Regions from separate parts of the Brevundimonas sp. UYEF29 genome, predicted to be linked through region 2. Evidence: riboswitches for the same ligand, from Rfam matches in the RefSeq annotation. Region 2 holds a riboswitch; the other holds the start of a gene.

What was found. A riboswitch is a leader RNA that binds a small molecule or an ion and turns the genes downstream of it on or off. The one in region 2 is predicted to bind cobalamin.
Region 1: linked by a shared signal. The riboswitch ahead of ABIB58_RS11510 (TonB-dependent receptor plug domain-containing protein) and the one ahead of ABIB58_RS09610 (DUF1852 domain-containing protein) in region 2 are both predicted to bind cobalamin.

What each region holds. Positions count from the first base shown of each region.
Region 1 is NZ_JBEPNH010000006.1:180,550-186,286, forward strand. It holds gene ABIB58_RS11505 (aldo/keto reductase) at 1-905, shown strand, start outside; gene ABIB58_RS11510 (TonB-dependent receptor plug domain-containing protein) at 889-2,712, opposite strand; cobalamin riboswitch at 2,857-3,065, opposite strand; gene mutS (DNA mismatch repair protein MutS) at 3,116-5,737, shown strand, end outside.
Region 2 is NZ_JBEPNH010000005.1:37,055-42,791, reverse strand. It holds gene ABIB58_RS09620 (helicase-related protein) at 1-1,235, opposite strand, end outside; gene ABIB58_RS09615 (hypothetical protein) at 1,422-1,646, opposite strand; cobalamin riboswitch at 2,151-2,358, shown strand; gene ABIB58_RS09610 (DUF1852 domain-containing protein) at 2,467-3,450, shown strand; gene ABIB58_RS09605 (methionine synthase) at 3,480-4,541, shown strand; gene ABIB58_RS09600 (acyl-CoA thioesterase) at 4,538-5,329, shown strand; gene ABIB58_RS09595 (hydantoinase/oxoprolinase N-terminal domain-containing protein) at 5,628-5,737, shown strand, end outside.

The sequences.
Region 1 (5,737 bases), on a different contig from region 2:
CCACACCTTCGGCGTCGTCGCCCATCCATCGCCTGGCCCTCGCCGTGGTGACCGAGCCCGAGCGCGCGCCCGGCGCCTTCATGAGCGCGCCTTCCGGCGCTCGCGAAGAAGCCATGCGTTTCCTGCTGCAAACCGGGGCCGACGCCGGGGTCAAACTGATCGCCACCCGGCCCGAGGGCGACGGCGAACGCCTGCTGGGCCAGGCCTGGCCCTTCCCCTCGCCTTTCCAGGTCACGGTCCGCACCGTGCCGCTCAGCGAAGGTCTGGACCGGGTCGAGGCCCGCGCGCGTCGTTCGCTGGAGCGGATGGGCCTGCCGCGCGGCGATGTTCTGCTGATTTCCAACGCCGCCGATCTGGCCGGCGCCGAGGGCCGCGCCCTGTGGGACCGTGCCCGCAGCCTGAAGGATCGCGGCCTGTTCCGCCGCATCGGTTTCTGCGCCACGATCGAGGACGGGCCCGCGCTTCTGGCGCGTCGTCTGGAAGCCGACGTGGTCCAAGTGCCGTGCAGCCTGCTGGATCAGCGCGCGGCCCAGGACGGCGTGCTGGAAGCCATCGCCGACACGGGCGCCTCGGTCCATCTGTCTTCGGTCTTCGCTGGCGGCCTGCTGTTCGCCGGCGGCGACGATCTGCCCGCCGAACTGGCAAGTCACGCCCAAGCCCTGTCGCGCACCCGCCGGCGTCTGGCCGAGCAGCGTTGCGATCCGATGCAGGCGGCTCTGGGTTACGCCCTGGCCCTGCCCGGCGTCGACAAGGTCGTGGCCAGCGTCGCCTCCGCCGCCGAACTGCGCGCCATACTGGCCGCCGCCCACGCCCCCTGCCCCAATCTGGACTGGGCGGCCCTGGCGCTCGAGGCGCCGGCGGCCTTCACCGCCGACGCCCGCGCCCGGATCAGTAGCGCAGCCTGATCCCGACATAGCCGGACCGTCCCGGCTCGCCGTATCCGAACACCTGCTGATAGTGTTCGTCGCCCAGGTTCTCGATCCGCGCCGTCAGGGTGACCTGGTCGGTCAGTTCATAGGCCGCGTTCAGATTGGCGGTGACGAAACCGTCGCGCGCCACGGTCGAGAAGCCGCCGCTGTCGTCCTGATCGCCTTCCGCCCGCACCGTCAACGCGCCAGACAGACGGTCGCCCGTCCAGCCCAGGGTCGCCGAACCGGCGTGTTCCGGCACGCGCAGCAGGCGCGCGCTCGTCGTGCGATCCGTCGCGTCGGTCCAGGCATAGGCCAGGGTTAGGTCGAACCCGCCGCCCAGCAGGGCGCGGCCTTCCAGCTCGAACCCGTCCGAACGCGTCTTGGCGACGTTGATGTAGCGACCGGCCGAATAGGTGATCTGGTCCTCGACGTTCAGGCGATAAAGGGTCGCCCGCCCGTCGAACCGACCATCGGCCGACGCCCAGCCCAAGGCGAGCTCGACGCTGTCGGCCGTTTCCGGCTTCAGCTCGGGATAGGGCCGAGGCGCAAAGCAGAAGTCGCAGACCGCCTGGCTGACCGTCGGCGACTTGAAGCCCGTGCCGTAGGCGCCCGACAGGATGAAGCCGCCGGCCAGATCATAGGCCGCCGACACCCGCCCCGTCGTCTTGGAGCCGAAATCGTCGGTGTCGTCGTAACGCAGCCCGCCGGTCAGGTTCAGCGCGCCGACATCGTATTGGGCCACGCCGAACACCGAGGTGATCGACAGGTCGCGCGACAGGCCCGACGACAGGGCCGCCGAGGCCTCGTTCCGCTCCACGCCGAACGCATAGTCGATGTCCTGCGCCTGGCCGTTCGCCTGCCAGCGATAGGCCTGACGGTCGCCGGTAAAGGACGAGCCGAAGCCGCCGCTGACCGAGCTGCGATCGAGATCCGACGCCGAAACGCTGAACTGATGCGTCAGGCCAAACGCCTTGGCCGTCACCCGGCCAAGGCCCGACCACTGCTCGCTTTCCTGGGTGTCGTCGGTGTCGGCCAGCGCATAGTTCGGCGCCGGGAAGCCGTCGATATCGGCCTTGGATTTGTTCCAGCGTACCGATCCATCGACCTTGACCGCATCGGACAGGACATATCGCCCCTTGGCGCCGAGCGTCGTGCTGCGGAACCCGTCGGCCTCGGTGTTGCCGTCCGCCTCGTCCGCCGCCGAAATCCCGTCGGTGTCGAAGCGCGACGCATAGGCGCTGAAGGCATAGGTCTCGTTGGCGACCCCAGCGGACACGCGGCCCCGCACGGTGTCGAAGCTGCCGGCCTCGGCCTCGGCGCGCAGGCCCTCGATCTCTTGCGTCGTGAACGAAATCACCCCGCCGATGGCGTCGGATCCCCACAGCGACGACTGCGGGCCGCTCAGCACTTCGATCCGCGCGATATCGGCCAGTTCGAAGCTGGAGAAGTCATAGGCGCCGTTCGGCTCGGCCGAATCGTTGACCGGCGCGCCGTCGACCAAGACCAGGGTCTTGCCGGGCGTCGCCCCGCGCATCCGCACCTGGGCCACGCCGCCGAAGGCGCCCGAGCGCGTCACCGAAAGACCCGGCACATCGGCCAGGATGTCGGCGGCGAAGATCGCGCCGCGCTGCGCGATGGTCTTGCCGTCGATGACGCGGGCGCCGGGCGTGTCGGCGACGATGGCTGGGATGCGGGTGGCGGTGACGATGACCTCGTCCAGCTGGGTCGCGTCCTCGGCAGAGGCAGGCGCGGCGAAGGCGGCCGCAATCGCGGCCGTCGAAAGAAGAATGGAACGCTTCATTGAGCGATACCCCGTGTTCGGTCCCGCGAATGCGCGCGAGAGACCGTCATGAGCGAACCGACCCGCCAGACCGCTTCAGGTCTGGACGGCGCAAGGTCGGGTCGCTTCCACGGAGAAACCGCGCTGCTGTCTGGTCCCGGACAGGAGCGAGCGACGTCGGCGGCCAGGTCTCCTGGCTTGCGGGTCGTAAACCGCCGTCCTCGCCTTCCCAGCTTCCCAGTGGCGCCGGGATTGAAACCCCGGACGGACGACGCTCTCGCCGCCTACAGTTGCGGGCACAGCCACGGCGTCACACCGTGTTCCCTTAACCGCCTGACGCGGCCTATCGCAGGGCCGACAAGCCTGTGCAAGAGCCGGTCAACGGCCTTGAGCCGCCGGGCGCGATCCGTCACCCTGCAGCCACATGAATGCGCCCGTCTCCCACCCCCCGGAAATCGCCGCCTCGCTGGAAGGCGCGACGCCGTTCATGGCGCAATATCTGACGGCCAAGGCGGGCCAGCCGGACGCCATCCTGTTCTTCCGCATGGGCGACTTCTACGAGCTGTTCTTCAAGGACGCCGAGGTCGCGGCGGCCGCGCTCGGCATCACCCTGACCAAGCGCGGCAAGCATCAAGGCGAGGACATCCCGATGGCCGGCGTGCCGGTCCATGCGATGGAGGGCTATCTCGCGCGCCTGATCCGTATCGGCCACAAGGTCGCCATCTGCGAACAGCTGGAAGACCCGGCGGAGGCCAAGAAGCGCGGCGGCAAGGCCGTGGTGCATCGCGGCGTGGTGCGGGTCGTGACGCCCGGCACCCTGACCGAAGACAGCCTGCTGGACGCGCGCGGCGCCAACCGTCTGGCGGCGGTCGCGGTGCGTAAGGGTCGGGCGGCCGTCGCCGTGGTCGAACTGTCGTCCGGCGCGGTCGACAGCGTTGCCTGCGCCATCGAAGACCTGGGCGCGGCGCTCGCCGCCTTCCGCCCGTCCGAAGTCCTGGTCACCGACCGGATGTATTCGGACGAGACCACCCGCGACGCCCTGGACGGCTCGGGCGGCGTGGTCCAGGCGCTGGCGTCGGCCATCGCCGAACCCCACGCCGCGCGCGCCCGCGTCGAACGGCTGTACGGCGTCTCGGCGCTCGACGGCTTCGGCGCCTTCGAGGAGGCCGAGGTCTCGGCGCTGGGTCTGATCGCCGCCTATCTGGAGACGACCCAGGCCGGCAAGGTCCCCGCCCTGGCCCCGCCCCGCCGTCTGGGCGAAAGCGGCTTTCTGGCCATCGACCCGGCGACCCGCGCCAGCCTTGAGATCGACCGCACCCAGCGGGGCGAGCGCGAGGGCAGCCTGCTCGCCTGCATCGACCGCACCGTCACCTCGGGCGGAGCCCGGGCCCTGGCCGAACGGATCGCCCGGCCCCTGCGCGATCCCCTGGCCATCAATGAACAGCTCGACGCCGTCGAATGGCTCTTGGAGCGCCGCGACCTGCGCCGCGACTTGCGCGACGCGCTGAAAGCCTCATCCGACATCGCCCGCGCCGTCGGACGACTGGCGCTGGGTCGGGGCGGTCCGCGCGACCTGGCCGCCGTGCGCACCGGCCTGTCGATCGCCGAGGGTGTCGCCGGCCTGTTCGTCGGTCAGGTCGATCCCCTGACCGGCCAGCCGCGCCGCATCGCCTCGGCGCTGGACCGGCTGACCCTGTCCCCCGACGTCTCGCGGCTGAAGGCCGACCTGATCGACGGCCTGGTGGACGAGCCGTCCCATCTGGCGCGCGACGGCGGCTATGTGCGCCCCGACTATCGCCCCGAACTGGACGCCGCCCGCACTCTGCGCGACGACAGCCGCCGCGTCGTCGCCGATCTGGAGGCCCGCGCCGTCGCCGAGTCCGGCGTGCCGTTCAAGATCAAGCACAACGCCGTCCTGGGCTATTTCCTCGAAACCAGCGCCAAGGCCGCCGAAGCCTTGCTGCGCGCCGGTCCCGATAGCCCCTTCATCCATCGCCAGACCCTTGCGGCCCAGGTCCGTTTCACCACCGTCGAACTGTCGGAACTGGACGCCAAGATCAGCCAGGCCGGCCACCGGGCGCTCGCTATCGAAGGCGAGACGTTCGAGGGCTGGCGACGCGAGGCCGCCCGCCTGGCCCAGCCGCTGCAGGCCGTCGCCGAGGCGCTCGCCGAACTGGACGCCCACGCCGCCCTCGCCGAATGGGCCCAGGAAGTCGGCGCGACCCGCCCCATCGTGGACGACACCCTGACCTTCTGCGTCGAGGCTGGCCGCCACCCCGTCGTGGAGGCGGCGGTCAAGGCGGGCGGCGATCCCTACACCCCCAACAACGCCCGGCTGGACGGGTCGGGTCAGGACGGATCGCGCCTGGCCATCGTCACCGGGCCGAACATGGCCGGTAAGTCGACCTTCCTGCGCCAGAACGCGCTTCTGGTGATCCTGGCCCAGGCCGGCGCCTTCGTGCCCGCTCGCTCGATGCGGCTGGGCGTGGTGGACCGGCTGTTCAGCCGCGTCGGGGCCGGCGACGACCTGGCGCGCGGCCGCTCCACCTTCATGATGGAGATGGTCGAAACCGCCGCCATCCTGACCCAGGCCACGCCGCACAGCTTCGTGGTGCTGGACGAGATCGGGCGCGGCACCGCCACCTATGATGGTCTGGCCATCGCCTGGGCCACGGCCGAGGCTCTGCACGAGACCAATCGCGCCCGCACCCTGTTCGCCACCCACTATCACGAGCTGGCCCAGCTGGAGACGCGGCTCGACCACGTCTGCAACCTGTCCATGGTCGCGCGCGAGTGGAACGGCGAACTGGTCTTCCTGCACGAGGCGGCGCCCGGCGCGGCCGATCGCTCCTACGGCGTCCAGGTCGCGAAACTGGCCGGCGTTCCCGGCGCCGTCGTCGCCCGCGCCCGCTCGGTGCTGAACCGGCTGGAGGGCGAAAAGGCCGCCGCCGCCCGCCTGGACGACCTGCCCCTGTTCGCCGTCGCCGAGCCGGAGCCGATACGCGGTCCCTCGCCCGTGGAACTGGCCCTTCGCGACGTCGACCCC
Region 2 (5,737 bases):
CGGAAACCTGTGTCCAGATCGGCGGTTACGACCGCGATCTGCCCGGGCTGCAGTGGCGCGATCGCGCTCCAGCTCTCGAGCGTCACGGGCGTATCGATATCGTGGCGACGCAGCAGGCGTAGAATGATCCTGTGCTCATGAGGCAATCCGGTCAGCACAATGCGATCGCCCGCCTCGCGCCGCTCGGCAATGAACTGTTTCAGGGCCCGTCCCGGCGACTTCGTCAATGCGAACGCCGGCGTCGGCGCCCAACCTTCGACGCTCAGGGGTTTGGCGCCTTTCAACGCCAGCCGAAGGTCTTCTTCCGTCAAATAGAGGCTGTCGGGTTTCGCAGGACGCGCGCCCTCGCTGAAGCGCAGGCGCGTGTCATAGGCTTCGGCCACATGCGCGCGAATGCGTTCGAACCGATCATCCACGCCCACGTCGGTCAGGATCATCGGCTTGTCGAGGAAATCAAACAGGGTCGTGGAGGTCTCAGCATCGATCGATGGCCCCCTGTCCTGATGATCGGCCTCATCATCCTCGAGCGACCGGTCGCTCCACTCAGCCGCCGGGGTCAGACAGATCGTCTCGATCTCGGCGCCCCGGCGCTGCGACACGGGATCGAAGGCGTGGATCTCGATGATCCGGTCCGCCTCGTCCAGGGCGATGCGATAAGGCGTGGCGGACGCGGGCGGGAAGACATCGACCACCGCGCCGAGCAGAGCGTACTCGCCAGGTTCATCGACCCGCTCATCCGCCGCATAGCCCGTATCGGTCAGAAACGACTCCAGGACTTCGCGATCCAGCGCCTCGCCCGCCGCGAGCGACAAGCGGGCCTTGATCCGTTCGCGCGACGGCGTCCGCTGCACGATCGCATCGGGCGAAGCGACCAGGAACACAGGCCTTGCGCCGGCTTCGTTCAGGGCGGCCAGGACCGCCATCCGCCGCCCCATGCTTTCCCGCGAAGGCGCGGCGCGGTCGTAAGGCAGGCAGTCCCAGGGCGGCAGAACCAGCACCTCGGCGTCCTTCACCATCGGCGAGAGCGCCGCCGCAATCTCATCGGCGCGGCGTTCGCTGGTGGCTATAAACACCACGGCCTGCGAGCGCCTTGTCTTCATCTCGGCAAGTCCAGCCGCCACGGCCGCCGCCGGCATTTTCCAACGCTTGCCGTCGTCCTGCTCGGGCGCTGGCCCTCCAACGAGGACCTGTAGGCCCGTGGCGGAAAGATCGGTGTCGGCAGGTGACGATTTCATCCTGGCTCAACCCCGAGGCCGTCCGAGGGTTGCGCCCGCTTTCGTACCCCAACTTGTCATTTCAGCTGCTAGCGCGACGGACCGCCTCAGAACGGATTTGCGGGATCCTTCCGGGCGGCGGCTATTTCTGCCATGGCCGTATCGAACGCATGGCCTAAGCCGCAACGAAACGATGGAATGCTGTCATCATTCGCGCGTCTCGGACAAACTGGCGAACCAATCCGCGTAGGGGGTGTTGCGCACCATGCGCCGATTGAGATCCGGTGAGCCGTCGCTCCACCAAACCGGCCCCCGCTCGCCCAGCCCCATCTTGGCCTTGTCCACGCTCCGCCGCGATGCGGCCAGAGCATCTGGATCCTCAGCCGCCAGGGCCGTCCGCACCGCCCGGCGCGCCGACATCAGATCATGCACCAGTTCGTCCCTCGCCGCAGTCGACAACGCTGGCTTGGCGCATCGCCAAAGCCGGCCTCGCACCACGAAGTAACGGCCGTCTGGAGTCGTAGGGTATCGGAAGGGCTGCTTCATCGTCGGGACAACGCGCAGCGCGCCCGATGGGCGCCGCCCAGAGGGTCCAAGCCTCTAAGTGATTGAGCTAGCGCGATCTATGGACTCGACAGAACCTCTTCGAATTGAGGTGGCTCACCTCCAAAACCGTCGAGGATTTGTGATCGCTATTAGCGCACAAGCTAGCAACTCGTGCGCTCCACCCGTGCCTTCGCTTAGCCTTAGCATTGTCGGACGACAAACTTCCCGGCGGCGTCTGTGGCAGACCGGGATCCAAAGAGATGCTATTCAATCTTCGATGGGCTCGTGGAGCCATGACCCCGGAAAGCTGAACAGCAGGAGCGATGGTAGAAGCCGACAGAACCCATAAGGATATCCTTATGTGTTTCTTGACTTCGGCGTCTGGTGCGCGTCTCATGGATAGGTCGAGGTTCTGCGCGTCGCCTCCGGGCGATGCGGAGCTAAGAGGGAAGCCGGTGTGATGCCGGCGCTGCCCCCGCAACTGTGAGCGGCGAGCCGAAGGTCCATTTCGTGTCACTGGCGTCTTCGGACGTTGGGAAGGCCGGGCCGGAAGCCGTGACCCGTGAGCCAGGAGACCTGCCCCGACAGATAACGTCCTCCGGCGGGGTGCCCGGTCAGGCCGCATGAACGCCGCGACGGGACGACTGCGCGCGAGCGGTCGCGCGTCCCTGTCCGCTGTCTCGCCACAGCATCAACGGCAGAGACCATGGCGAGCAGCGACTTCACCTTCAGGATCAAGCGGACTGCGCTCGACGAAGACTATCGTCCCGCCGAGAAGACGCGGATCACGACCAATTTCGCCAACCTGGCGCGAGGCGACAGCCGCCGGGACAATCTGCGCAACACCCTGCGGATGATCGACAACCGCTTCAACTCCTTGGCCCACCACGACAATCCGAGGGGCGATCGCTATGCGCTGGAGCTTCAGATCGTCTCGGTCGAGATGAGCCTTGGATCGGAACGCGATGACGCCTTTCCGCTGATCGAAATCCTGCAGACGACGATCATCGACAAGGAGACGCGTCTGCGGATCGATGGGATCGTGGGCAACAACTTCTCCTCCTACGTTCGCGACTACGACTTCAGCGTGGTTCTGCCCGAACACCTGAAAGCACATCCGAACGGCGGCGTGCCGGAGGATTTCGGCGATCTGCACGGCAAGCTGTTCCGGCACTTTCTGGCGTCGCGCGCCTATCGCGACAACTTCGCCAAGCCGCCGGTCATCTGCCTCAGCGTCTCCAGCAACAAGACCTATCACCGCACCGGCTTCGACCATCCGGTGCTGGGGCTGGAATACGACACCGACGCCTTCTCGCCGACCGATCGGTATTTCGCAAAGATGGGAATGAAGGTTCGCTACTTCATGCCCCCAGGCAGCGTGGCGCCGTTCGCCCTGTACCACATCGGCGACCTGACCGGCGACTACGCCGACCTCGAACTGGCCAGCACCATCGCCACGATGGAGACCTTCCAGAAGATCTATCGGCCCGAGATCTACAACGCCAACTCCCCGGCGACCGAGCAGTATCAGCCCAGCCTGAAGGCGCAGGACTATTCGCTGACCCGCATCGTCTACGACCGCGACGAGCGCAGCCGGCTGGCCGTCGAACAAGGCCGTTTCGTCGAGGAGCGGTTCATCAAGCCGCACCGCGCCCTTCTCGACCAATGGTCGGCCGCCTTCGCCGCCTGATCAGTTTCCAGATTTCAGAGCCTTACCTCATGAAAACCCTTCTCCCGACCTCGACCGCTGGCAGCCTGCCCAAACCGGTCTGGCTGGCCGAGCCCGAGACGCTCTGGTCGCCCTGGAAGCTGCAGGGCGACGACCTGATCGAGGCCAAACAGGACGCCCTTCGCCTGTCGCTCGACGATCAGCGCCGGGCCGGCATCGACATCGTCAGCGACGGCGAACAGACCCGCCAGCATTTCGTCACGACCTTCATCGAACACCTCGACGGCGTCGATTTCGAGAACCGCAAGACCATGCGAATCCGCAATCGCTATGACGCCAGCGTCCCGGTGGTCGTGGGCGCCGTTGGTCGTCCGAAATCGGTCTTCGTCGAGGACGCCAAGTTCCTGCGCGCCCAGACCGACCAGCCGATCAAATGGGCCCTGCCTGGGCCGATGACGATGATCGACACCCTTTATGACAACCATTACGGCAGCCGCGAGAAGCTGGCCTGGGAGTTCGCCAAGATCCTCAATGAGGAGGCGCGCGAGCTGGAGGCCGCCGGCGTCGATATCGTCCAGTTCGACGAGCCCGCCTTCAACGTCTTCTTCGACGAGGTGAACGACTGGGGCGTGGCGACCCTGGAGAAGGCGGCGGAAGGGCTGAGGTGCGAAACGGCGGTCCACATCTGCTACGGCTACGGCATCAAGGCCAACACCGACTGGAAGAAGACGCTCGGCTCGGAGTGGCGGCAGTATGAAGAGGCCTTCCCCAAGCTGCAGACCTCCAGCATCGACATCATCTCGCTCGAAGCCCAGAACTCGCACGTGCCGATGGATCTGATCGAACTGATCCGGGGCAAGAAGGTGATGGTCGGCGCCATCGACGTCGCGACCGATGCGATCGAGACGCCCGAAGCGGTGGCCGACACCCTGCGCAGGGCGCTTCAGTTCGTGGACGCCGACAAACTCTATCCGGCCACCAACTGCGGCATGGCGCCCCTGTCGCGCCGCGTCGCCAACGGCAAGCTGCGCGCCTTGAGCGCCGGGGCCGACATCGTGCGCGAGGAACTGTCGCGCGACCTCTACTACGGCGCGGAAAGGTCCAAGTCGTGAGGGTTCGCCTGATCGACATGGTGTTCCCCGGCGACGCCAATCACCATGGCACCCTGTTCGGCGGTGTCGGTCTGGCCCATCTCGACAAGGTCGCCTTTCTGGCCGCGAGCCGTCATGCACGACGGGCCGTGGTGACGGCCGGATGCGAACGAATCGACTTCGCCGCCCCGGCCCGGATCGGCGAGATGGTCGAGGCGGTCGGCCGCGTCGTTCGGATCGGGCGGTCCTCGCTGGGCGTCGAAGTCGAACTGCACGCCGAAAGCCTGCTCAGCGGCGAGCGCCGCCTGTGCACGCGCGGCGCCTTCAACATGGTCGCCCTGAGGCCGGCGGGGGATGACCATCCCTTGGCGTCCCTCGATGAGGCAGGCGAGGCGAACGACGGCTGGCTCAGGACCGCAGAGATGGTCTTTCCCGGCACGACCAACCACTACGGCACGCTGTTCGGCGGCGACGCGCTCAAGCTCATGGGCAAGGCCGCCTTCGTCACGGCGACCCGCCATGCGCGCGAAGTCATGGTCATGGCCGCGACCAACCGCATCGACTTTAAGGCCCCGATCGACGGCGGCGACATGGTCGAACTGGTCTCGCGCGTGAAGATGGTCGGGCGCAGCTCCCTCTCGGTCGAGCTTCAGCTCTGGGCCGAACGCCTCCTGACAGGAGAACGGCGACGCTCGACCACGGCCGAGTTCGTCATGGTCGCCGTCGATGACGCGGCTAAGCCGAAGGCAATCCAAGCCAGACGGAGTTTAGATGGAAGCTTCGGTGCCATAGATGGTGCTCTTGGGTAGGCAAGAAGCGACCCCGGCTTAGGGCCAAGTAATCGACATCGAGACGATCTTGGGGATCCAGACGAACGTAGCGCGGGCTGCGATAGCCTCGTGAAACGACCGTCCTGACCGTTCCAGCATCCGTTTTTCCAAATGCGACACCCCATGTTCGGCGGCATCTGATCACGCTCTGACCTCCGACGGCCATAACGGCGCACACGATGATGTGAGGACAGGGGCAAGCATCAGGATCCGCGCAAGTCCCACGCGCCATGGGCTGGGCTAGTTTAGCTGACAGCACCGACTTAAAGTTCGGACCATGATAAAATCGAACGCGCTCTGGCAGTTCTGGATCGACCGGGGCGGCACCTTCACCGATGTCGTGGCCCGCGCCCCCGACGGCACGCTGCAGACGCGCAAGCTTCTGTC